One region of the Exiguobacterium sp. s160 genome, then DNA from elsewhere that is predicted to be linked to it. Evidence: riboswitches for the same ligand, from Rfam matches in the RefSeq annotation. Region 1 holds a riboswitch; the other holds the start of a gene.

The links. Region 1 has a riboswitch for FMN ahead of ribD (bifunctional diaminohydroxyphosphoribosylaminopyrimidine deaminase/5-amino-6-(5-phosphoribosylamino)uracil reductase RibD). Riboswitches for the same ligand answer to the same signal wherever they lie in the genome.
Region 2: it holds a riboswitch for FMN, as region 1 does, so the genes downstream of both, KNO86_RS04605 (ECF transporter S component) here and ribD (bifunctional diaminohydroxyphosphoribosylaminopyrimidine deaminase/5-amino-6-(5-phosphoribosylamino)uracil reductase RibD) in region 1, are expected to answer to the same signal.

The regions. Positions count from the first base shown of each region.
Region 1 covers NZ_JACSKK010000001.1:1,094,523-1,105,702, reverse strand. Annotated here, with positions in the region: gene KNO86_RS05700 (DegV family protein) at 1-312, shown strand, start outside; gene KNO86_RS05695 (sensor domain-containing diguanylate cyclase) at 610-2,289, shown strand; gene KNO86_RS05690 (homing endonuclease associated repeat-containing protein) at 2,335-2,976, opposite strand; gene KNO86_RS05685 (undecaprenyl-diphosphate phosphatase) at 3,430-4,242, shown strand; FMN riboswitch at 4,323-4,464, shown strand; gene ribD (bifunctional diaminohydroxyphosphoribosylaminopyrimidine deaminase/5-amino-6-(5-phosphoribosylamino)uracil reductase RibD) at 4,618-5,682, shown strand; gene ribE (riboflavin synthase) at 5,682-6,323, shown strand; gene ribB (3,4-dihydroxy-2-butanone-4-phosphate synthase) at 6,323-7,498, shown strand; gene ribH (6,7-dimethyl-8-ribityllumazine synthase) at 7,504-7,968, shown strand; gene KNO86_RS05660 (GAF and HD-GYP domain-containing protein) at 8,095-9,330, shown strand; gene pruA (L-glutamate gamma-semialdehyde dehydrogenase) at 9,367-10,911, opposite strand; gene KNO86_RS05650 (hypothetical protein) at 11,083-11,180, shown strand, end outside.
Region 2 covers NZ_JACSKK010000001.1:890,090-901,269, forward strand. Annotated here, with positions in the region: gene glcT (glucose PTS transporter transcription antiterminator GlcT) at 16-861, opposite strand; gene KNO86_RS04580 (YuiB family protein) at 966-1,283, opposite strand; gene KNO86_RS04585 (NAD(P)/FAD-dependent oxidoreductase) at 1,411-2,622, opposite strand; gene KNO86_RS04590 (NAD(P)/FAD-dependent oxidoreductase) at 2,886-3,863, shown strand; gene KNO86_RS04595 (NAD-dependent epimerase/dehydratase family protein) at 3,903-4,757, opposite strand; gene KNO86_RS04600 (HesB/IscA family protein) at 4,869-5,225, opposite strand; FMN riboswitch at 5,324-5,466, shown strand; gene KNO86_RS04605 (ECF transporter S component) at 5,630-6,217, shown strand; partial or broken gene KNO86_RS04610 (nucleotidyltransferase family protein) at 6,289-6,861, shown strand; gene KNO86_RS04615 (NupC/NupG family nucleoside CNT transporter) at 6,902-8,113, opposite strand; gene KNO86_RS04620 (YuzB family protein) at 8,316-8,552, opposite strand; gene KNO86_RS04625 (NAD(P)/FAD-dependent oxidoreductase) at 8,651-9,706, shown strand; gene KNO86_RS04630 (S8 family peptidase) at 9,950-11,180, shown strand, end outside.

The sequences.
Region 1 (11,180 bases):
AAGGCGTTAATCGGGAACATGCTTCAATTGAAACCGGTGCTCCGATTCGAGGATGGGTTGATTGTCCCGTATCAAACGGTCCGCACGTATAAGAAAGCACAGGCTCACTTATTCGAAGTGTTGCGTGCAGCGATTGAGTCTGGTGAGTGTAAAGACGTCTCGATTTTCCACGGCAACGTTCCTGAACTCGCACAAGAGTGGAAAGAGCGACTCGGTGACAACATTCCGATTCGGGTCGACACTCTTGCCCCGCTTCTCGGGGCACATACGGGATCTGGGTCAATCGGAATCTCGTATTTGAAAGCGAAATAAGACGTGAAGGCGTTTCTCGTGAGAGAATCGCCTTTTGTATGCTTCAATTCTGTTTTTGCCTTCGTAAAAATAGAAATGTGATTGTCAGCGAATAAATGAGTAGGAACGTGATGAGAAACATGGAAAGGTCCATCGTTATAGCCTCCTTTCATTGACTGTTGCCGACATTCATGTCTACAAAACTTCTGATTGGGAATCTTTTCAATATTTCATTGTCTCAACTTTCAAACAATTGCTGGAATGTTTTTGCATTACGGGTCATACTAGAAAAAATGAACGAGAAAAGGGGAGAAGACGATGCGATTTCGGAAGTATCTAGTTCGGAGCTGGCTCGCGTGGGCAATCGTCTTCACAGGTGTGACGTATTTGACTTTACACCACCTGGAATCGTTCGACTGGCCGTTGTTTTGGTTTATCTATACGCTAGGCGCTTTGTTCGTCATGAACCCGCTAAAGCGTAGACATCTCCATTTTACGTTCCATGAGATGTTCGTCTTTATCACGTTCTTCCTCTACGGGCTTGCCCCGGCCCTCCTGATGGGGCAACTCCTCTTGTTTACCTTTCAAGCGAGGACGTTCAATCGTCGGGTCGGGCGGCGGCGTTTCTTACATTTCTATCCGCTGAATACGGTGATCGAGTGCCTCCTCGTTTTGTTACCGGGACTGGCCTATATCGGACTCGGTGGACGCATCGGTGAACCCGTTCATTTGATGCAAGAGGGAGTAGCGATGTTGGCGTTCTTAGGGACACTTTTCATCGTCTTGACAATGAGTTTTGCCTTGTCTTATTTCATGGTCGGGGAGCGGATCCCGTTCCCAATCATGTGGCGATTGATTCGATTCGATTGGCTCGTCGTGTCACTCGAACTGTTGTTCACGATGATCGCGATTGAATCGTATCACGTGTTTGGGTACGTCGGTCTCATCGTCACGTTCTTCGTGTTATCTGTCTTAAAAATGTCGATGTCAAAAGCAACGGAGACAGAAGAGACGAAAACAAAAGTCGATCAGGTCGAGCGATTGAAAGAACAGCTATACCGTGTCGATAGCGAGCAACTGTTGATTGAAAAGTTTTGGAACGGACTGCGTGACGTTGTGGAAGTCGAACGTGGTTGGCTGCAGGTCAACCGAAAAGGGGAGCGGACGTTTTATGACATGACGGGACGCATCATCCCAAGTGTGCCGGACGCCTATACGATTGAGCGTTATCAAGACGAGGATGAGCCATGTTTCGTCTATGATTCGTTACATGAATGGCATCCCGAGCTACAGCAACAGCAGCAAGAGCTGCATCATTCAGCGCTCGTCATCCAGCCCGTTTGGGGAGCGGAAACGGCCGTCAGCTGTATGGTGTCGACGACAGCCAACGGCGCGTATGAGACGCCGATTGCCATCGAAGTGAACCGGCTCCTTAAAACGTTGTCGTGGTCGATCGAGCGAATCGATGAGCGGGACCGCCTGCAACATGAGAGTTTGACGGACCCTTTGACGGGCCTACATAATCAGCGGGCGTTACGCAGCTGGACGACAGAACGATTGAATGACGTGGCATCCTATCCGCTCTCGCTTTTCCTCGTCGACTTGGATCACTTCAAGTCGATCAACGATACGTATGGACATGCGTTCGGGGATGAAGTGTTGATTGAGGCCGGACAATTGTTCACGCGCAGCGTTCGGGCGACGGATTTGGTGACGCGGTATGGTGGAGAAGAATTTGTCTTCGTGTTCCCCCGAATGGATGAGGCGGCAGCCCATCTGGTCGGTGAAAAGATACGGGAAGCGCTGAGACGCCATGATTTTGGTACGGAAGGGACACGCATCACGGTGACAGCGAGTATTGGGATTGAGACGATTCATGAATATGAAGACTTGGATACGGTACTCCGGCATGCGGACCGAGCCATGTATGTCGGGGCCAAGTTCAATGGTCGTGACCGGGTCGCCCACTATCAAGAACTATCCACAGAAGTCAGATGAAAGGAGGATCCACCATATGGCGGATCCTCCTTTTGTATGAAAAGATTATGAGTTCGTATTATAAAGTTCCGATTCCACCGCATGAACGGCGGCTGACCAAGAGCCATAGCGATGTAGGATCGCTTTTGTCGAAGGCTTGTTGTTGCGTTTCGCCCATTCCCGATATGCTTCGAATGAGAGGGAGAAGCCCATTTCCTGAATGGCTTCACGTAGCGCGTTAGATAATTCTGTTTTCGAATAGGTGACACTCGCCTCAAGTCCTGCCTCGGCACAGGCATCATGCCACGAACCGAACGTCTTGACGATATGATAATGGCTCGGTGCCTTCGGATGGAGCTTTCGCCATTGCTGATACTTCTTCAAGGTAATGATCGAGCCCATGTCTCGCGAATAAAGTGCAAGCGTCTCGATGATATCCTCGCGTGTATACTTCGGCATTTTGTCTGGCAATTCGACAGTTGCTTCTCCATGCCATTCATAGCCTGCGATGGCAAGTGCCTCAGCCCATGACCCGAACTGTCTGATGATGGATTCAGGAGATGGCCAATTCTGTTCCATGGCAAAGCGACGGTAGACAGAGCGGCGTGGACGTTCCTTCAACAAGTCCCCGAGAAGGCGGATGCAATGGATCATCCTCTGTTGTTCGGTGGACAGGTGATGGGATTTAGTGGTTAGCGTTTGACTCAATGATGGTTCCTCCTTCCGTGGACTCAAATATGAACCGACAAAGATGAAAAAAATGCTCCTACAATCATACTATCGGATGGTTTTTCGGATTTATTAACGTGATTTTGAAAATTATTAAACAATTTCTAAGAATTGGATAGGTCTAAAGTCACAGAAAAACATTTCAAAAAATGGTAACAGTTCTATTACAAATTAAATCGAATTTCGTGATAAATGTAAACAAAAAGTTTTAATCAACCAAAAATGTCATATTTTTATAAAAAAGTACCCAACTGGAGAAATGGGGTCATCGCCTTCGCTCCAGATGAGTACCCTTCTATAATAAATTTAATTTTCAGACTAATCAATCGAATATTGAAATTACATCAAAAAATTTTTAACAGCTGGTCAACGAAAGTCCAATTCTGCTAAAATAGGCGCATTGAGTGAAAAACAGAAAAGAGGATTACCATTATGACAGTTTGGTTATTTTATACGTTGCTCGGATTGATCCAAGGATTCACGGAGCCGATCCCGATTTCCTCGAGCGGACATCTTGTTATCTTCCAAGAATTATTTAACATCGACTTGCCGGGATTGTCATTTGAAGTTTTCGTAAATTTTGCATCGCTCCTCGCGGTCTTAACGGTCTATCGTAAAGATGTCGTCCGCCTCATCGTCAGTTTATGGACGTTCCTGTTCAAGAAAGATCGGACAGATGAGACGATGGTCGATGTGAAGTTTATCGGATTGCTCCTCGTCGCAACGGTTCCGGCCGGTGTGCTCGGTGTCATTTTTGGTGACTGGATTGGAGAAGTACTCGGTGGCGTCGCGACGGTCGGATACACGCTCATCATTACGGGTCTTGCGCTTTGGTTCATTCGAAACATGCGCGGGAATAAAGGAGACGGCGGGATCACGTTACGTGACGCCGTATTGATTGGACTCGCCCAAGCGGTGGCGCTCATCCCAGGAATCAGTCGCTCTGGAGCAACCATCGTCATGGCAATGTTGCTCGGAATCAAGCAAGAATCAGCACTTCGCTTTTCGTTCTTCTTGTTCATTCCAATCAGTCTCGGGACGATGATTTTGGACGGTCCGGCGTTATTTACGAACCCAGAAACACGTGACTTGTTCGGTCCGCTCATCTTGGCGTTTATCGCTTCTTATGTGTTGACTGCGATTTCGTTGAAGTGGTTCCAGCACATCATGGCAAAAGGCGAATTAAAGTATTTCTCATATTATTGCTGGATTGTCGGACTTCTCGTCGTCCTCTTTCTCGCATAATCGAGGCGCTACTCTCACGGGTAGCGTTTTTTGTTTTGCGAAATAAAAACAATTGCGATACAGTAAATCTGTACAAACAAATATTCCTTCGGGGTCGGGTGAAATTCCCAACCGGCGGTGATGGGCCATGCCCTAAGTCCGTGACCCGGGCGCACGTGTGCGAACGGTGGATCTAGTGAGACTCTAGAGCCGACAGTATAGTCTGGATGGGAGAAGGAACAAAAAACAGGTCTGCGTGACCTGTGCTTCGTCGTACGCTTTTCTGTAAAGAAAACGTTTATTTGGCTTGCCCAAAAACGACGAAACCCTCCCACCAAGACCCTAAGGACCGTTCCTTAGGGTCTTTTGTTTGTACGGAAAAAAGGAGGGAGAACGATGAAACAGTACATGCAACAAGCCATCCAATTGGCGAAATCTGCCGACGGACAGACTGGTGTGAACCCACTTGTCGGCGCCGTTCTCGTCAAAGACGGTCGCGTCGTTGGGTTAGGCGCCCATCTCAAGGCGGGCGAACCACATGCTGAAGTTCACGTGATTAAGATGGCAGGTGCGGCAGCGTACGGGGCGACACTTTACGTCACGCTTGAGCCGTGCTCGCATCACGGGAAGACACCACCGTGTGCCGACTTGATCGTTGAATCCGGAGTCAAACGAGTCGTCATTGCCATGAAAGACCCGAACCCGCTCGTTGCCGGAAAAGGGATCATGCGCCTCAAATCGGCTGGCGTCGAAGTTGAAGTCGGGTTACTTGAAGAGGAGGCACGGGCACTAAATCCAGCGTTCTTGCGAGCGCTCGAGACGAAGCGACCGTACGTCATCTTAAAGACGGCGACGAGTCTCGATGGAAAAGTTTCATTGGATTCTGGTGAGAGTCAATGGGTGACAAGCCCGGAAGCCCGTCGTGACGTCCATGAACTACGCGCCAAAACCGATGCGATTTTAACGGGAATCGGAACGGTGCTTGCGGATGATCCGGCACTGACCGTTCGATTGGACCGTGAGACACGTCAACCGAAGCGAGTCGTCCTCGACCGTGACCTTCGCTTGCCACTCGCGAGCACGCTTGCCCGAACGGCCGAAGACGTCCCAGTGCTTCTGTTCACCTCGTCGGACGACAGAGAGAAACGGGAACAGGCACGTGCCATGGGAATCGAGTTATTCGATTATACGTCGCTCGGAAACGTGCTCCAGACACTTTACGCGAACGGGGTTGGACGCTTATTGATCGAGGCGGGACCGACACTTGTCACGTCCCTTCTTGACGGAGGGTATGTGGATGAATGGGTTGCCTATCAATCACCGCGCGTGTTCGGCGGGAAAAACGGTGTCTACCGTTCAAAACAGGAAGGCTCGCTGGATACGATTTCTCGTTTTGAGATTCAGCAGGTCGAGATGATCGGACCCGATCTGAAAGTCGTCCTTCGAAAGGGGGCGCTCTGATGTTTACAGGAATCGTAGAAGAAATTGGTTCGGTCAAAGCGGTGAAACGAAACGGTCCGTCTTTGCGGCTCGTCCTATCGGGGGCAAAGGTGCTCGATGACGTAAAAATCGGCGACAGCATTTCGGTAAATGGGATTTGTTTGACGGTCACAACGTTTGACGCGTCGACATTCGCCGTTGATGTGATGCCAGAGACACTGAAAGCATCCAGTCTAGATGGGGTGAAGCCAGGGACGCGCGTCAATCTCGAACGGGCGATGCCTGCGAACGGACGATTCGGCGGGCATTTCGTGTCCGGGCATGTTGACGGCGTCGGGCGCATCACCAAGAAGCGTCCAATCGCGAATGCCGTATATGTCGACATTCAATGCGACCCTTCGCTTCTTTCATACATCGTGCCGAAGGGATCGATTTCGGTGGACGGGACGAGTCTGACCGTATTCGACGTATCCGAACGTGGGTTTACGCTGTCGTTGATCCCGCACACGTATAGTGAGACTGTTCTCGGGTCGAAGCACGTCGGTGAACCTGTCAATTTGGAATGTGACCTGTTGGCAAAATATATGGAAAAACTAGTCGGACAGTCGAAGATGACACTCGAATCTTTGGTATCACAAGGTTATGGGAAGGCGGGATGGTAATGTTTGATTCGATTGAACGGGCCATTGAGGAATTAAGACGCGGACGTCCGATCATCGTCGTCGATGACGAGAATCGTGAGAATGAAGGTGACTTTGTCGTGCTTGGTGACAAGATGACACCCGAGACGATGAACTTTTTAATCACGGAAGGGAAAGGACTCGTCTGTGCGGCCGTCGCCGAAGAAGTGGCGGCACGCCTTGAGCTTGAACCAATGGTGACGAATAGCACGGACCCGCATGGTACGGCGTTCACAGTCAGCGTCGATCATATCGATTCGACGACAGGCATCTCGGCAAGCGAGCGCTCCCACACCGTTCGTGAATTAGCGAACCCGTCATCACGTCCCTCTGACTTTCAACGACCGGGACATCTCTTCCCGCTCATCGCCAAAAAAGGAGGGGTCTCGGTTCGTCGTGGTCACACGGAAGCATCCGTCGATTTGGCACGACTTTCAGGCAGTGAGCCGGTAGCCGTCATCTGTGAAATCATTCGAGAAGACGGGGAGATGGCCCGCGTCCCGGACTTGGTTGAAGTCGCAAAGCGTCATGATTTGGCGTTCATCACAATCGAAGAATTGGTTCGATATATGGAGACGAGCCTTGTCACGCGGGAAGCGGACGTGTCACTCCCTTCATCGAAAGGGACGTTTCGAATGATCGGATATGAGAACCGATTCGACCGACAAGAGCATGTGGCACTCGTGACCGAGACGCTTACAGACATCCCGCTCGTTCGGATCCATTCCGAATGTTTGACGGGAGACGTCTTTGGGTCGTTCCGATGTGACTGTGGTCCGCAACTTGATGCAGCCATCGAGAGAATCGAACAGGAGTCGGGCATTGTCCTTTATATGCGTCAGGAAGGGCGAGGAATCGGACTCGTGAACAAACTGAAAGCCTATGCCTTACAAGAGGAAGGGTTGGATACGGTCGAGGCGAACGAGGCACTCGGATTCCATCCCGACATGCGTGACTATCGTGTCAGTGCGGCGATGCTCCGTGACCTCGGGGTGAGCCGTGTCCGACTCATGACGAACAACCCTGAAAAAGTCGATGCCTTGGAATCATGTGGCATCACCGTCGTCGAGCGTGTCCCGCTTCACGTCGGTGCGCACGAAGCGAATGAATCATATCGTATGACGAAACAACTCAAAATGAACCATATTGGAGGATAAATGAGATGACATATACATTTGAAGGTAATTTAGTAGGAGAAGGCTTAAAGATTGGAATCGTCGTCGGTCGATTCAACGACTTGATCACGATGCGTCTTCTAGACGGTGCGAGAGATGCATTGAAGCGTCATGGCGTGAAAGAAGAGGACGTGTCACTCGCATTCGTCCCGGGTGCGTTTGAGCTCCCGCTTGTGGCGAAAAAAATGGCGATGAGTCAAAAATATGATGCGGTTATCACGCTAGGGGCCGTCATCCGTGGCGCGACGCCACACTTTGATTACGTGTGTAACGAAGCGGCGAAAGGAATCGCGCAAGCGAGCTATCAATCGGAGGTCCCGGTCATCTTTGGCGTATTGACGACGGAGACGATCGAGCAGGCGATTGAACGGGCTGGTACGAAAGCGGGAAATAAAGGCTGGGAAGCAGCAACATCAGCCATTGAAATGGCGAACTTGTTAAAGCAAGTTTGATGAAGAACCGGGTGCATCGTCGCCCGGTTTTTCAATTGGGATAAGCAGGGTAAAAAGACTGAAAATTGGGTAAAATAAACTCATGGAACGATTGCATATATTCCAGACAAAAGGGAGGTTTGGCACATGGCAACTTCGCATGAATCATTGACGTTACAGTTACAACAACAAGAGCGACTCCATCACCTGCTTTCGTCACTCCTCAATCGCTTTTTAACAACAGAGATTGCGGATTTCAAAAAGCGGGTTGACCAGTCGCTAGCCGAACTCGGACATTATTTCGCGGTCGACCGCGTCTATGTCTTCGATTACGATTTCACGAATCAGGTTTGTCACAACACGTTCGAGTGGTGCGCCGAGGGCATCACCGCCGAGATGGACAATCTTCAAGACGTGCCGATCGACGTGTTGCCCGAATGGGTCAACACTCACGTGGCAGGCGAGACGATGTACATTCCCCGCGTGGCAGATTTACCAGAAACTAGTGTCGTCCGCGGGATTCTCGAACCGCAGTCGATTCAAAGCTTGCTGGCGGTCCCGATGATGCAAGGCAAGACGTGCCAAGGGTTCGTCGGATTTGATTCCGTCGTCTCGGAGCGAACGTACACGGAATACGAGCAACAGGCACTGCAAGATTTCAGTAATGCCCTTCTTGGTGCGGTCGAACGGCACCGGATCGAAGCGGGACGGGAAGAAGCACAGCGTATCCTCGCCGAGCGGGAAAAAGAAATGATCGATTATCAAGAGGGGCTCGTCCGGACGTTGTTACGGCTGTCCGCACTCCGTAACAATGAGACGGGGAACCATATCGAGCGGGTACAAGATTTGTCGACGCTCTTTGCGACGATTTTATATGACCATCATCACCCGGACGTGTCGCCACTCTTCATCGAAGGGATTCGACTTGCGGCACCGCTTCATGACATCGGGAAGATTTCTGTACCAGATTCGATCTTATTGAAGGCGAATAAGTTATCCGACCAAGAATGGGTCTTCATGAAAGATCATGTGCGCGTCGGGGGTGAAGTGTTGAAGGATCTCCAGATACAGTTCCCTCAAAACTACTTTATCCAAATGGCCTATCAGATCGCGCTCTATCATCATGAGCGTTGGGACGGGACAGGATATATCAAAGGGTTGAAGGGAGAGGAAATTCCACTCGCGGCCCGAATCGTCACCATCATCGACGTCTATGACGCGTTACGGACGGTTCGCCCGTATAAACCTGCTTTCTCCCATGACGATACGATTGTCGCGATGAAAGACATGAAAGGGGCGTTCGATCCGACGCTGTTTGACCTGTTCTTGCTCCATCAAGAAGAGATCGCCATCATGTTCGAGCAGACATTTAAAGCACACTGAAAAAAGAGACGTTCCCTTGGGAACGTCTCTTTTTGATTAGAATGTCTCAGATGTTGTCTTCGCTTGCATGTGGAGTTGGATGTAGTCCGGTCCACCTGCTTTTGAATCCGTACCTGACATGTTGAATCCACCGAACGGCTGATAGCCAACGATTGCGCCTGTGCATCCACGGTTGAAGTAAAGGTTCCCAACGTGGAAGTTTTGACGAGCGTATTCTTGATTCATACGGTCACGTGTGAGTACCGCACCTGTCAAGCCGTATTCTGTGTTGTTCGCGATGTCAATCGCTTCTTTGAAGTCTTTCGCTTTTGTGAAAGCGACGACTGGTCCAAAGATCTCTTCTTGCATGAGACGTGCTTTCGGGTCGACGTCTGCGACGACCGTCGGCTCGATGAAGTAGCCTGTTGAGTCATCGGCGTTTCCACCTGCGACGATGCGTCCTTCTTCTTTTGCCACATCGAAGTACGATGTGATTTTCTTGAAGGCTGCTGCGTCGATGACAGGTCCCATGAAGTGTTCGTTCTTCTCTGTGTTTCCGACAGAGAGTTCGTTCGTGAGTTCGACGACGCGGTCAAGTACCGTATCATAAACGCTGTCGACGATGACGGCACGTGAACAAGCTGAACATTTCTGACCTGAGAAACCAAATGCCGATTTGACGATCGATTGTGCTGCGAGTTCGAGATCCGCTGACTCGTCAACGACGATTGTATCTTTTCCGCCCATCTCTGCGATGACGCGTTTGAGCCAGATTTGACCTTCGTTCAACTTAGAAGCTCGTTCGTTGATGCGGAGTCCCACATCACGCGATCCTGTGAAGCTGATGAAACGAGTTTTCGGATGGTCGACGAGGTAGTCTCCAACTTCTGCACCAGGTCCTGGGATGAAGTTGAGGACACCTTTTGGAAGACCTGCTTCTTCCATCACTTCCACGAATTTCGCAGCAACGATTGGTGTCGTTGAAGCTGGCTTCAAGAGAATCGTGTTACCGGCAACGATTGCCGCAACAGCTGTACCGGCCATGATTGCGAACGGGAAGTTCCATGGGCTGATGACGATCCCGACCCCGAGTGGGATGTAGTCATAACGGTTGTATTCGCCTGGACGGCTCTCGACTTTCTTACCAGGTTTGAGCTCGAGCATCTGACGTGCATAGTATTCCATGAAGTCGATTGCTTCTGCTGTGTCCGCATCTGCTTCGTTCCATGGCTTACCAGCTTCTTTGACGAGGTAAGCTGAGAACTCGTGCTTGCGTTTGCGGACGATGTTCGCTGCTTTGAACAAGACGTCTGCGCGGACGGCTGGGTCCACATGGCGCCATGAGTCAAATGCTGTGAGTGCTTCTTGCATCGCACGTTCTGCGAGCTCTTGGTTTGCTTTTGAGACGCGACCAATCACTTCTTCTTTGTTCGCTGGGTTGTAAGACGTGATTTTTCCTTCCGTCGTAACCTTTTCCCCACCGATTACGAGCGGATAGTCTTTCCCGAGCTCACCGTTCACTTTCTCGATTGCCGCTTGGATTGCATCGGCATTCTCTTTTTGTGTAAAGTCTGTGAATGGTTCATGTTTGTATGGAATCATTCTCGTTCCCCCTTAAAGTGATGTTGAGCGTTAAAGCGCTTACGTCTGTATTGTATCGAAATTATCGTAGAAATCCTAGTGAAACAATTTTCCAGAAATACATGCCATTGGAGCGACGATTCGAGACATGGTAGGATGGGGGAGAACACGGCTTTAGAAAGGACGAACAACATGAGAAAATGGCTCATTCCGCTCCTCCTCGTCTTCACGCTCGGGGCATGTGGGAACGACGAAGAGACGGTTATAGAAGAAACGAAACGCGCATTGCC
Region 2 (11,180 bases), 200 kb from region 1:
GACACGTGGTATCATTTATCTACTTGTTAGGCGCTGGAGATGCATCGTCAAATATGTCGCTTCACCTCGTGGGACGGGACGCTTTAATTCGCGTTCCATGATGCCCATCAGCTCCCAAGCAGTACTATAGCATAGCGGATATTCGTCGCGCAACACCTTTTCAATTTTTTGTGGTGCCTCGACCATCTCACCCGTCGCAACCCGCTCAACGGCGTACCGTAAGTGCCGAAGTAAGCGCTTATAATCGAGTGAAGTTCGGTCCATTTTTACGTTCAAACGACTCTCAATCGTCTGGACGATTTGGCCGATGATTTGGTTATGACGATTCACTTCCAGAACATTTTTGAACGTCGTCGCCGAGTGAATATGGAGGGCAATGAATCCAGTCTCCGCATCCGGTAGGAGTACGTTCAATCGTTCATGGAACATATCGACGATTCGTTCCGCGAGCGCAAATTCGTTTGGATAAAGTGATTCTGTCTCAAGTAAAAACGGATTCGTCACTTCCATCCCTTGCTCGATTCGTTTCATCGTGAAGAACAAATGGTCGGTCAAGCCGATATGAATGTGCTCATCGACTTTTTTACCCGTACTCGTCTCGATGAAGCCGACGATCTCTTGCATGAACGCAATAAAATCCTCATCGACATGTTTGACGAGCTCTTGATACTGCGACTGTTCTTCTTTATCTGTCAGTTGATACACTTTCTCCGGGACGCTGGCCGGGTCGACGAGGTCGCCTGGTTTTTTGCCAAAGCCAATCCCCTTCCCGAGTAGAATGACTTCCGGATCCGTATCATGTTGACAAATGACAACGCTATTATTCAACACTTTTTTGATCGTATACATCGGTAATGTCATTCGCATCGCATCCCTTACTAAAAATCGTTTCGCTATCTAGTATATCGGTTCATGCCCTAAAAAAGTAGGGACAAAACAAAAAAGGCGAACATTTCTGTCGCCATTTAAAACATTGAATAACCGCTCTTCCGTAAGAAACGAATCGTCACGCCAGCCAAGATTGCTCCGAGCAACCCGAAACCGAGCATGAACAAATCGAGAAGTTGCAATCCGACGAGTCCTTCATAGATTCCCGTGAGTGCAGTTGACGTCTCGGTCACGTAACTCGAAAGTTTGACATTATCAATCATCATGATGACAAAAATTGGATAAATGAACACGAGTGTCCATGTCTTTTTAAGTAACATATTCAAGATGAAGCCGATACTGAAAAAAATCGTCATATATAAAACGGCCCCAATGACTGCTTGGATAATATGCATGTGATGCCCCCCTTGTCCGCTCTCCATTATACAAAATTTCGACCGACGTGGTCAAAGAACTTCCTATGACAATTTCGAAAGAAAACAGCTCGTTCTGAATCAGAACGAGCCGTACGTTAATCGAAAATTAGAACTTTCCTTTTTTGAGGACGAGTCCGTATTTTTTCAATTCGATGAAGTGTTTGTTGTCGATCACTTTCTTCATAAATGAAGCGTTTCGACCGAAGATTTTTTTACCCATGACGATTCCGATTCCATCGTTATGACCGAGCGAAGCGACTGTCCCTTTGCTCTCGTAAGTGAACTTCGAAGTCGATTTGCCATTGATGAGTGCCGCGATGTTTTTCGCAACGTTGTGCGCTTGTTGTGTTGCGATTTGTGCCGTCGGTGGGTATGGACGGTTCGAAGCAGGGTCCATGACTGCCGAGCAGTCACCGATAATGAAGACGTTGTCGTGACCTGGTGCACGGTTGTCCGCTTCCACTATGACACGGTTACGAACCGCTTCAAATCCTGATTTTTCGATGATCGGGCTACCACTTACGCCACCTGTCCAGATGATCGTGTTGGCATGAATCGTCTCCGTCGTGTCACCTTGAAGTGGACCAAACGTAACGACACCTGGCTCAACACCTTTGATTCCGTTACCGAGTTTCATCTCGACACCGTTACGCTCCAACCATTTCTGTGCGTACGTTGTGAGTTCTGGGTCGAAACCTGGAAGAACCGTTGGCGCTGCTTCAATATTGACGATGCGAACAGCTTCGCGTGGTACGTCATATTGTTTGCAAAGCTCTGGGATTCGGTTGACGATTTCACCGAGGAATTCGATTCCTGTGAATCCAGCACCACCGACAACGATTGTTACGAACGAGCTGTCAGAAGAACCGTTTGTTTTATATTGAGCGAATGAATACTCGATGTGCTCTTTAATTTTACGAACGCTGTTCAATGAGCTGATTGTCATGGCGTTTTCTTTCAAGCCTGGGATACCGAATGTTTCCGGTACACCGCCGAGGCCGATGACAACGTAGTCGTATTCGACGACAGAACCATCTTCAAGCGTGACTTGTTTCGCAGCAGTATCGACGCGATCGACGATCCCTTTGACAAGTTTCACACGTGACGGGTTCACAATGTCGTTAATGTAAATGCGTGCTTGGTCTGGGTTCATCGTTCCAGCAGCTGGTTCGTGAAGCCAAGTTGTTTGGTAGTGATAATCATGCTTGTTGATGAGCGTGATGTTCGCGTCACCTGCAGCGAGTGTCTTTTGAAGGTTGACGGCTGTGATGAGTCCGCCAAAGCCCGCGCCAAGAATAACAATGTTAGGTCGTTTCATGTTCATTTCCACCTTGTTTAAAGTTTTGTTTTTTTGAACAACTATGTTGTGTGTTTCTTCACATAGATGTTCACAATAAAGCCCATTCTTGTTCAACATCTGTTCACAATTGCTTCTGTTTCATTGTACGCTCTTTAATTTGAATTCTCAATGAAAAAGCTTATCTTCTTGAATTTTTTTTGAAAGTGTTGCATGTTTGTACTGAATGGATTTAATTCAATAAACTCTCTATAATAAATGTATACGCTTTGAGGAGGAATTCGATGAAGACGACGAAAGATGTAATCATCATCGGTGGAGGTCCGGTTGGATTGTTCACCGCATTTTACGCAGGCATGCGCCAACTCGATACGACGTTGATTGAAAGTTTACCGCAACTCGGCGGTCAATTGTCAACGCTCTATCCTGAAAAATATATTTATGATATCGCTGGTTTCCCGAAAGTGAAAGCACAGGATTTGATTGATCAATTAAAAGCACAGGCTGATCAATTCGAGCAAGACTACCGCCTCGGCGAAACCGTTGAAACGGTGGAACGTCTCGAGGACGGCACGTTCGTTTTGACGACGAATAAAGAAGAGTACCATACGAAAGCGGTCATTATCACTGCCGGAAACGGTGCCTTCTCGGCTCGTCCACTCGGTCTTGACGGTTGCGAAGATTACGCAAACCTTCATTACTTTGTCGATAACATGGAGAAATTCCGTGATCGCCGCGTCATGATTGCCGGTGGTGGCGACTCTGCTGTCGACTGGGCACTCATGCTCGAAGGCATCGCAAAAGAAGTACACATCGTTCACCGCCGTGACCGTTTCCGTGCTCACGAACACACGGTCGAACAAATGAAGGCATCGACGATTAATGTCCTTACGCCGTACAACATCGAGTCACTCTCAGGTGAGACACACATCGAATCTGTTGAATTGACGGATAAAGACGGCGAGTCAAAAATCGTTGAGATTGATGATTTGATTTGTAACTACGGATTCGTGTCATCTCTTGGTCCAATCAAGAATTGGGGAATGGAATTTGAGAAGAACACAATCCGTGTCGACTCACGCATGGAAACAACAGTTGCCGGGATCTTTGCTTGCGGTGATATCGCCACATATGAAGGAAAAGTGAAGCTGATCGCAACAGGTTTCGGTGAAGCACCGATTGCCATCAACCAAGTGAAGCAACTTGTGGATCCGACTGCCCGTCACCCGCAACACTCGACATCTGTATTTGCCGGGAAATAATGATTAATCCTCTGTGGACTGTGTCCACAGAGGATTTTTTCATTTCCGCATCGTTTGAATGATGACCCGGTCAATCCAGTCATCGAGTTGCGTGAACACGAAGCCCGCCTTTTTCGCTTCAGCAATCGACATGTAATAGTCGACGTCCGAATCATATGGGGACGACTCCCCATCTTTTATGATATGGACAGGTTTTCCGACATGTTGCCCGATTCGCTCCATTAAAGCACCCATGGAGATGAGACCGTCACTCGCAGCGTTGAAGGGTCCAGTCACGTTCGCACGTCCCACCCATTCTAAAAATGCTGCTGCTTCCGCGCTCGAGATGAAGCCCATTTTCGCTTCTGGACGATGCAACACAATCGGTTCCTCGTTGCGAATCGCGTCCACATAAAACTTGAGTCGATCTGTATAATCATCTGGTCCGAGGACAATCGGTAAGCGTACGGTCGCAACTGGGAACGAAGCCCGGTGGAAGAAGAACGACTCTGCCTCTCGCTTCCCTTGTCCGTAGTCATGCTCGGCTTCTAGATGATATTCATAATGGAGCGGATTAAAGTCACTCTCTTTTAAATCAGGTCCCGGCGCGTATACCGACATTGTAGACGTCAGGACATACTTTCCGACTTTGTCCATGAACGCATCCGAGGCGATTTTTGCCTGATACGGGGTAAAGCAAATATTGTCGTAGACGAGGTCATACCGTTCTCGTGCCAAGTCTTTCATCGTCGCGACCGATTGTCGGTCTCCTTTAATGGACCGTATCCCTTCGTCTTCTGGTACTTGTAGTTGGCCTCTTGTCACAATCGTCACATCGTCCCCCGCCTCCGCGAGTCGCAAGGCAAGTCGTTTCCCGAAATAGCGCGATCCTCCAAAAATCAATACTTTCCTCATCACCCTAGCCCCCTTCAATACGATTCTCTTCCCTACATTCCCTTTCCCCGACGTTCCGTAACTGGTCGAATCGCACAAAAAAAGACTATGGCGCTCCATAGTCTAAAATAATTAACATTCTCCTGGTGTACCGGCGTTCGTTGCCGTACGGAAACTCGAACCGCAGCCACACGTGGCGATGGCATTCGGGTTTTTAATCGTGAATCCTCCACCGAGCATCGATTGCTTGTAGTCAATCTCGAGCCCATCGACGACCCCGTGATCGACTTCTGCGACGATGACGCGGACGCCGTGATGGTCGAATTGAATATCTTTATCCGTCTTTTCCTCATCAAAGCCCATTCCATATGAAAGTCCTGTACATCCGCCACCTTGGACCTTTACTCGCAAATATTGTGCATCCGGGCGTTCGGTCTGTTTCATCATCTCTTGTACTTGAAGTGCTGCTGATTCTGTCAAATGAATCATCTGAACTCCTCCTCATTTTATCTTCAATTCAAGTCAATTGACTTGTAGTTTTGTGCATTATCTTGTATAACTAAACTGTAACAAAAAAAATTAAATCGTTCCATCTTCGGGGCAGGGTGAAATTCCCGACCGGCGGTATTGAAGAATTTATTCTTCTCAGCCCGTGAGCGAGCAAGGCGTTGCTTGCTGATTTCGTGAGATTCGAAAGCCGACAGTACAGTCTGGATGGGAGAAGATGGCGGCATCCGACCGATATCCGGATGTTTTCTTTGACGTGGACTTTTCCACCTCGGAAAACATCTATTTCGTATGCGCGTAAACTCTCCCGATTGTCTTCATTGCAATCGGGTTTTTATATGCGACGGGTGCCATTCATCGAGGAGCGACCTAAAGGAGAGATTCTGATGAAAACTACGCGCAACAAACGATTGACAACTATGGTGACTTTGGCGATGCTCGGGACGATTTCGTTCGTACTCATGCTATTCAACTTCCCGCTCCCATTTTTACCGCCATTCCTCAAAGTGGATTTCAGTGACATTCCTGCACTCATTGCTGGGATCGTCTTTTCTCCACTCGCAGGTGTCGTGGTCGTCGGATTGAAAAACGTCTTGTACTATGTCTTTAACGGTGGCGGTGTCCCGGTCGGAGAGGTCGCAAACTTCTTCGCAGGTGTCGCATTCATGTACCCGGTCGCATGGTTCTACCACAAACGGAAGACGAACAAAGCACTCGCTTCTGGACTACTCGCCGGTACAATCACGATGGCACTCAGCCTCGCCATTTTAAACTATCTCGTCATCTTGCCAGCCTATGCCTTCTTCTTCGGAATGGCAGACATGGCCGATCCGGCCGTGAAGACGGACCTCGTCCTTTACGGGATCTTACCGTTCAACTTGATTAAAGCGATCTTGATCAGCGCACTCTTCGTTCCACTCTTCTTGAAATTGAAGCCGTGGATCGAACGTCAGCGCGTACAACTTCAAGCATAATCGATATACGAGCACTTAGGCGTTGCCTAGGTGCTTTTTTTCAATCTGATTGATCAGGAGGAGTTTGATTGATGAAACACGAGCAGGATTTGATTGATTTCTTACAACAAGATGCAAAACTTATGAACCTTCTTCGCACCGTTGCTACCCTTCATCTGCCCGACTGGTGGATTTGCGCGGGCTATATTCGCGCAAAAATATGGGACCATCATCATGGATACGATGCACCGACCCAAACGGACGACGTCGATGTGATTTATTTCGACCCTACTTAGTCAGAAGAATCCATCGAAAAAGAATTAGAACAGGTGTTGAATCAACTCGACCCGAGCGTACCTTGGTCTGTAAAAAACCAAGCGAGGATGCATCATGTGAACCATTTGCCACCATATACGTCATCGGTCGATGCGCTAGCGCACTTCCCCGAGACGGTGACCGCAATCGGGGTACGTCTCAATGTAGACGGTGAGCTCATTCTCTCAGCACCCTATGGCGTTCAAGACCTTCTCACACTACAAGCTAGACCTACACCATATTTTGAAACAAGCACCTCAAAACATCCAATCTACTTGAAACGAATGGCTCAAAAAAATTGGCCAGCTCAATGGCCGAACGTCAAATTGTATACATCATCCCTATACTAAAAAACGCGACCACCGAAGTGATCGCGTTTTGTTATACTAATTAGAGAAGAAGTCCAGCCAAAGTAGCTGACATCAAGTTTGCAAGCGTACCTGCGAGAATCGCGAGGACACCCATACGTGCGATGTCACCACGACGGTTTGGTGCCATACCACCAAGACCACCGAGAAGAATCGCGAGTGATGAGATGTTAGCAAAACCACAAAGTGCGAATGCAGTCATCGCCTCTGTACGCGCTGACAATTCTCCAGAACCGATGATTGGTGCAAACTCAGAGAATGCAACGAATTCGTTCAAGACTAGTTTTTGACCGAGGAAGCTACCGAACTGTACAGCATCTGCCCACGGTACACCGATGACAAACGCGAGTGGTGCGAACACATAACCGAGAATCAATTGAAGTGACAATCCGTCAAAGCCGAACCATCCGCCAATTCCACCTAAAATCAAGTTGACAAGGGCGATCAATGACACGAATGCAAGAAGCATCGCACCGACGTTCAATGCGAGGAAGAGACCGTCAGACGCACCACGTGCCGCTGCATCGACAAAGTTTGCCGCTTTATTCTCTTCATCTTCAGCAATCTCAATGTTGTCATCGACTTCTTCTGATTCAGGAACGATGATTTTCGCGAACAAGAGACCTGCTGGCGCTGCCATGAAGCTCGCTGCGAGCAAGTACTCGAGTGGTACGCCAAGTGCTGCGTATCCAGCAAGTACAGAACCAGCAACCGATGCAAGACCACCGACCATGACTGCAAAGAGCTCAGACTGTGTCATCGTAGGAAGGTAAGGCTTGATGACAAGCGGTGCTTCCGTTTGACCAACGAAGATGTTTGCTGTAGCCGAAAGTGACTCTTTACGTGACGTTCCTAATGCTTTCGCGAGTGCCGTACCGAGGATACGGATGACCCACTGCATGACGCCAAGGTAGTAAAGTAACGCGATTAATGATGACATGAAAATAATAATCGTCAAGATTTGGAAAGCGAAGACAAAGTTGTCTCCCCCTACTGCCGTACCGAAAACAAAACTGATCCCAGCATTCGCTGTATTCAAGACAGCTTGAACGCCTTCAGAAAGTACTTCAAGTGCTTTGCGTCCCCAAGACGTATACAGGACAAGGAAAGCAAACGTAAATTGAACAGCGAACGCTGCCAAGACCGTGCGCCATTTGATGGCTTTACGGTTGGTAGAGAAGATGTAAGCGATTGCAATTAGTGCCAAAATACCAACCACACTCATGATTTTCATTGATGTTGTGCTCCTTTCATATTAAACAAAGCTATTATATGTGTCATACCCGAAAAGAGATGTGCCCTACCGTTTGAAACGCTTTCTTTTTCTCGTTGTTAAACGTCAGACAACCTACATTCGAACCTCTTAGAATATAACATCCCTCTTTTTAAAATGCAACGGGTGAAATAAAAAAGTTTGAGGTCATCCCTCAAACTTTTTACCATGCCATCTCTTCTATTTTTTCATACACCTTCGTCACCAACTCATCCGGCGTTTCACCGGTCACGACTTCCCCGTCGACGAGGCAAAAGAGGTCGAGGGAACAGACGCCACAGTAGCCTGTACAGCCGTATTCGACCACATCGAGATCAGGGTCAGACTCTAATTTCGCTCGGGCCACTTGTGAGCCCATCGCTAAATTCGAGGCGCAAAATTCGATGATTGGATTCATCATATATGTCACCGTCTTTCTTTACGTGAATTATCGGAAAATGGTTCTTCTACGGCAGATTATAACATGATACAGTTGAAGAGTAACAAAGGGGGATTATTATGCGCAAATTAGTCGTCTTAGGGGGCGGTTACGGGGGTATGCGTGTCATCGAAAGAGTTCTTGGACATCAGTTGAAGGACGTATCGGTCACGCTCGTCGATCGCTTACCTTATCATGGATTAAAAACAGAGTATTATGCGCTCGCTGCAGGAACAGTCTCGGACCGCGATATTCGCATCGATTTTCCGGAAGAAATTGACTACATATACGGACAAGTCACGGATATCGATACGGAAGACAGGATGGTTCTTCTCGCGAGTGGAGAAAAAGTACCGTATGATGACCTCGTCATCGGATTAGGCTGTGAAGACAAGTATCACAACGTCCAGGGGGCAGCAGAGTTCACGTACAGTATTCAAACACTTGAAGAATCACGAAAAACACAGCAAGCGATCAACGGGTTACGACCTGGCTCGGTCGTTTCAGTCGTTGGAGCCGGATTATCCGGCGTCGAACTCGCAAGCGAACTACGCGAGAGTCGTCCTGATTTGACGGTTCGCTTGTTTGACCGTGGACCTTCGGTGCTATCGTTCTTATCCAATCGTGTCTCCATGTATGTCCAATCTTGGTTCGAAGAGCATGGGGTCGAAGTCATCAACAACGCCAACATTACACGCGTCGATGCCGATGGCTTATGGAACCATGAAGATTTGTTCCCTTCCGACTTAACCGTATGGACAGCCGGTATTCAACCGGTCGCTGTCGTACGCAATCAAGGATGGGAGCTTGATGGAGGCGGACGTGTCAAACTGACGGAACATCATTTCGTACCAGGCTTACCGGACGTATTTGTCGTCGGAGACAATGCAAGCTTGCCATACGCACCGTCCGGACAGCTCGCCGAAGCTCAGGCGGAACAAATCGTTCAAGTGCTCCTCTGTAAATGGAAAGGACTTGCCTATCCAGAGTTACCAGACATCAAATTGAAAGGGACGCTCGGTTCCCTCGGTAAGAAAGCAGGCTTCGGGGTGTTCATGGGGAAACAATCACTCACCGGCAAAGTCGCCCGCTTGTTGAAGTCCGGAATTCTTTGGAAACATAAAGTCATCAAGTAAACAATTGCGAATGGACCTGACGGGTCGATTCGCTTTTTTTCATGCACCGCATCACCGATTTTCTGTTACCGTTACGTCCTCTTGAGTCAAAAGTCTTGTATCTGAATCCCCTGTATCCTTATCTAAATATTCAGATTTTTAATGCCATCGACATATTCTATCCGTTGGAAATACTTGTTACTCTATGAACACGTCAGTACGACATCCTGTCATCTTGCCTACTACCTTAAAGGAGGAAACAAGTTGAAGAAAATCTGTAGCACCGTCCTTGCATCATTGCTCGTCTTATCAACCGTCCCAGGAGGCGCGGAAGCCGCCCCGAACAAAGAGAAAGAACCCGTTCTCGTCGTCTTCAAAGAATCGGCAAAGAAAATTCCGCTCTCGATTGAAGGCATGGAAGTTAAACAACAGTATTCGAATATTCCTGCAGCAGCACTTGAAGTTCCGAAAGCTGCCTTGAACGGACTGAAGAATAACCCGCATGTCGCACACGTGGAAGTCGATCAAACGGTACATATCGAGAACCAAAGCCAGGATTGGGGAATCCCTAAACTTCAAGCTCCTTCCGCTTGGCAAAGTGGGTTCACTGGGAAAGGTGTCAAAGTATCCGTCGTCGATACGGGTATCTCCGCTCATCCTGACTTAACGATTGCTGGTGGTGCCTCGTTTAGTACGGTCACGAGTTCTTACACCGATGATAACGGTCACGGTACGCACGTCGCCGGGATTATCGGAGCCCGTAACAACAGCATCGGTACGGTCGGAATCGCTCATGAGGCAAGCATCTATGCCGTCAAAGCACTTGAGGCGAACGGTAGTGGTAGTCTATCAAGCATCATCGCCGGCATTGACTGGTCAATCACAAATGACATGGACATCATCAACTTGAGTCTTGGGACGACAAGCCCCTCGACGACACTCCAACAAGTCGTGGATCGTGCGAATAACGCAGGCATCCTCGTCGTTGCGGCAGCCGGAAACAACGGACGTACCGATGGGTCAGGCGATCTCGTCAACTACCCAGCACGCTACAGTTCGGCAATCGCAGTCGCTGCGACGGATATCAACAACAACCGTGCCTCGTTCTCAGCGACAGGTGGCACAGTCGAAGTCGCGGCACCTGGTGTCAGCATCAATTCAACCCTCTCAAATGGCGGCTACGGTCAAATGAGCGGGACATCGATGGCGACACCTTACGTTGCAGGTAACCTTGCGCTCATGAAGCAAGCCTTCCCAACGTTATCGAGCACGCAACTCCGTACGAAATTATCGCAAGATTCGATTGACCTCGGTACGGCAGGTCGTGACACTTGGTTCGGAAATGGACTCGTCCAAGCCCCTACTTCTGGTGGTACGACACAACCGGTACAAGCACTCACGACGACAGTATCGACTTCAAAGTCATACTACTACGCGGGTGAAGTCGTCTCGATTTCTTCAATAGTACGTAATTCGAATGACCAAGCGGTCGCGA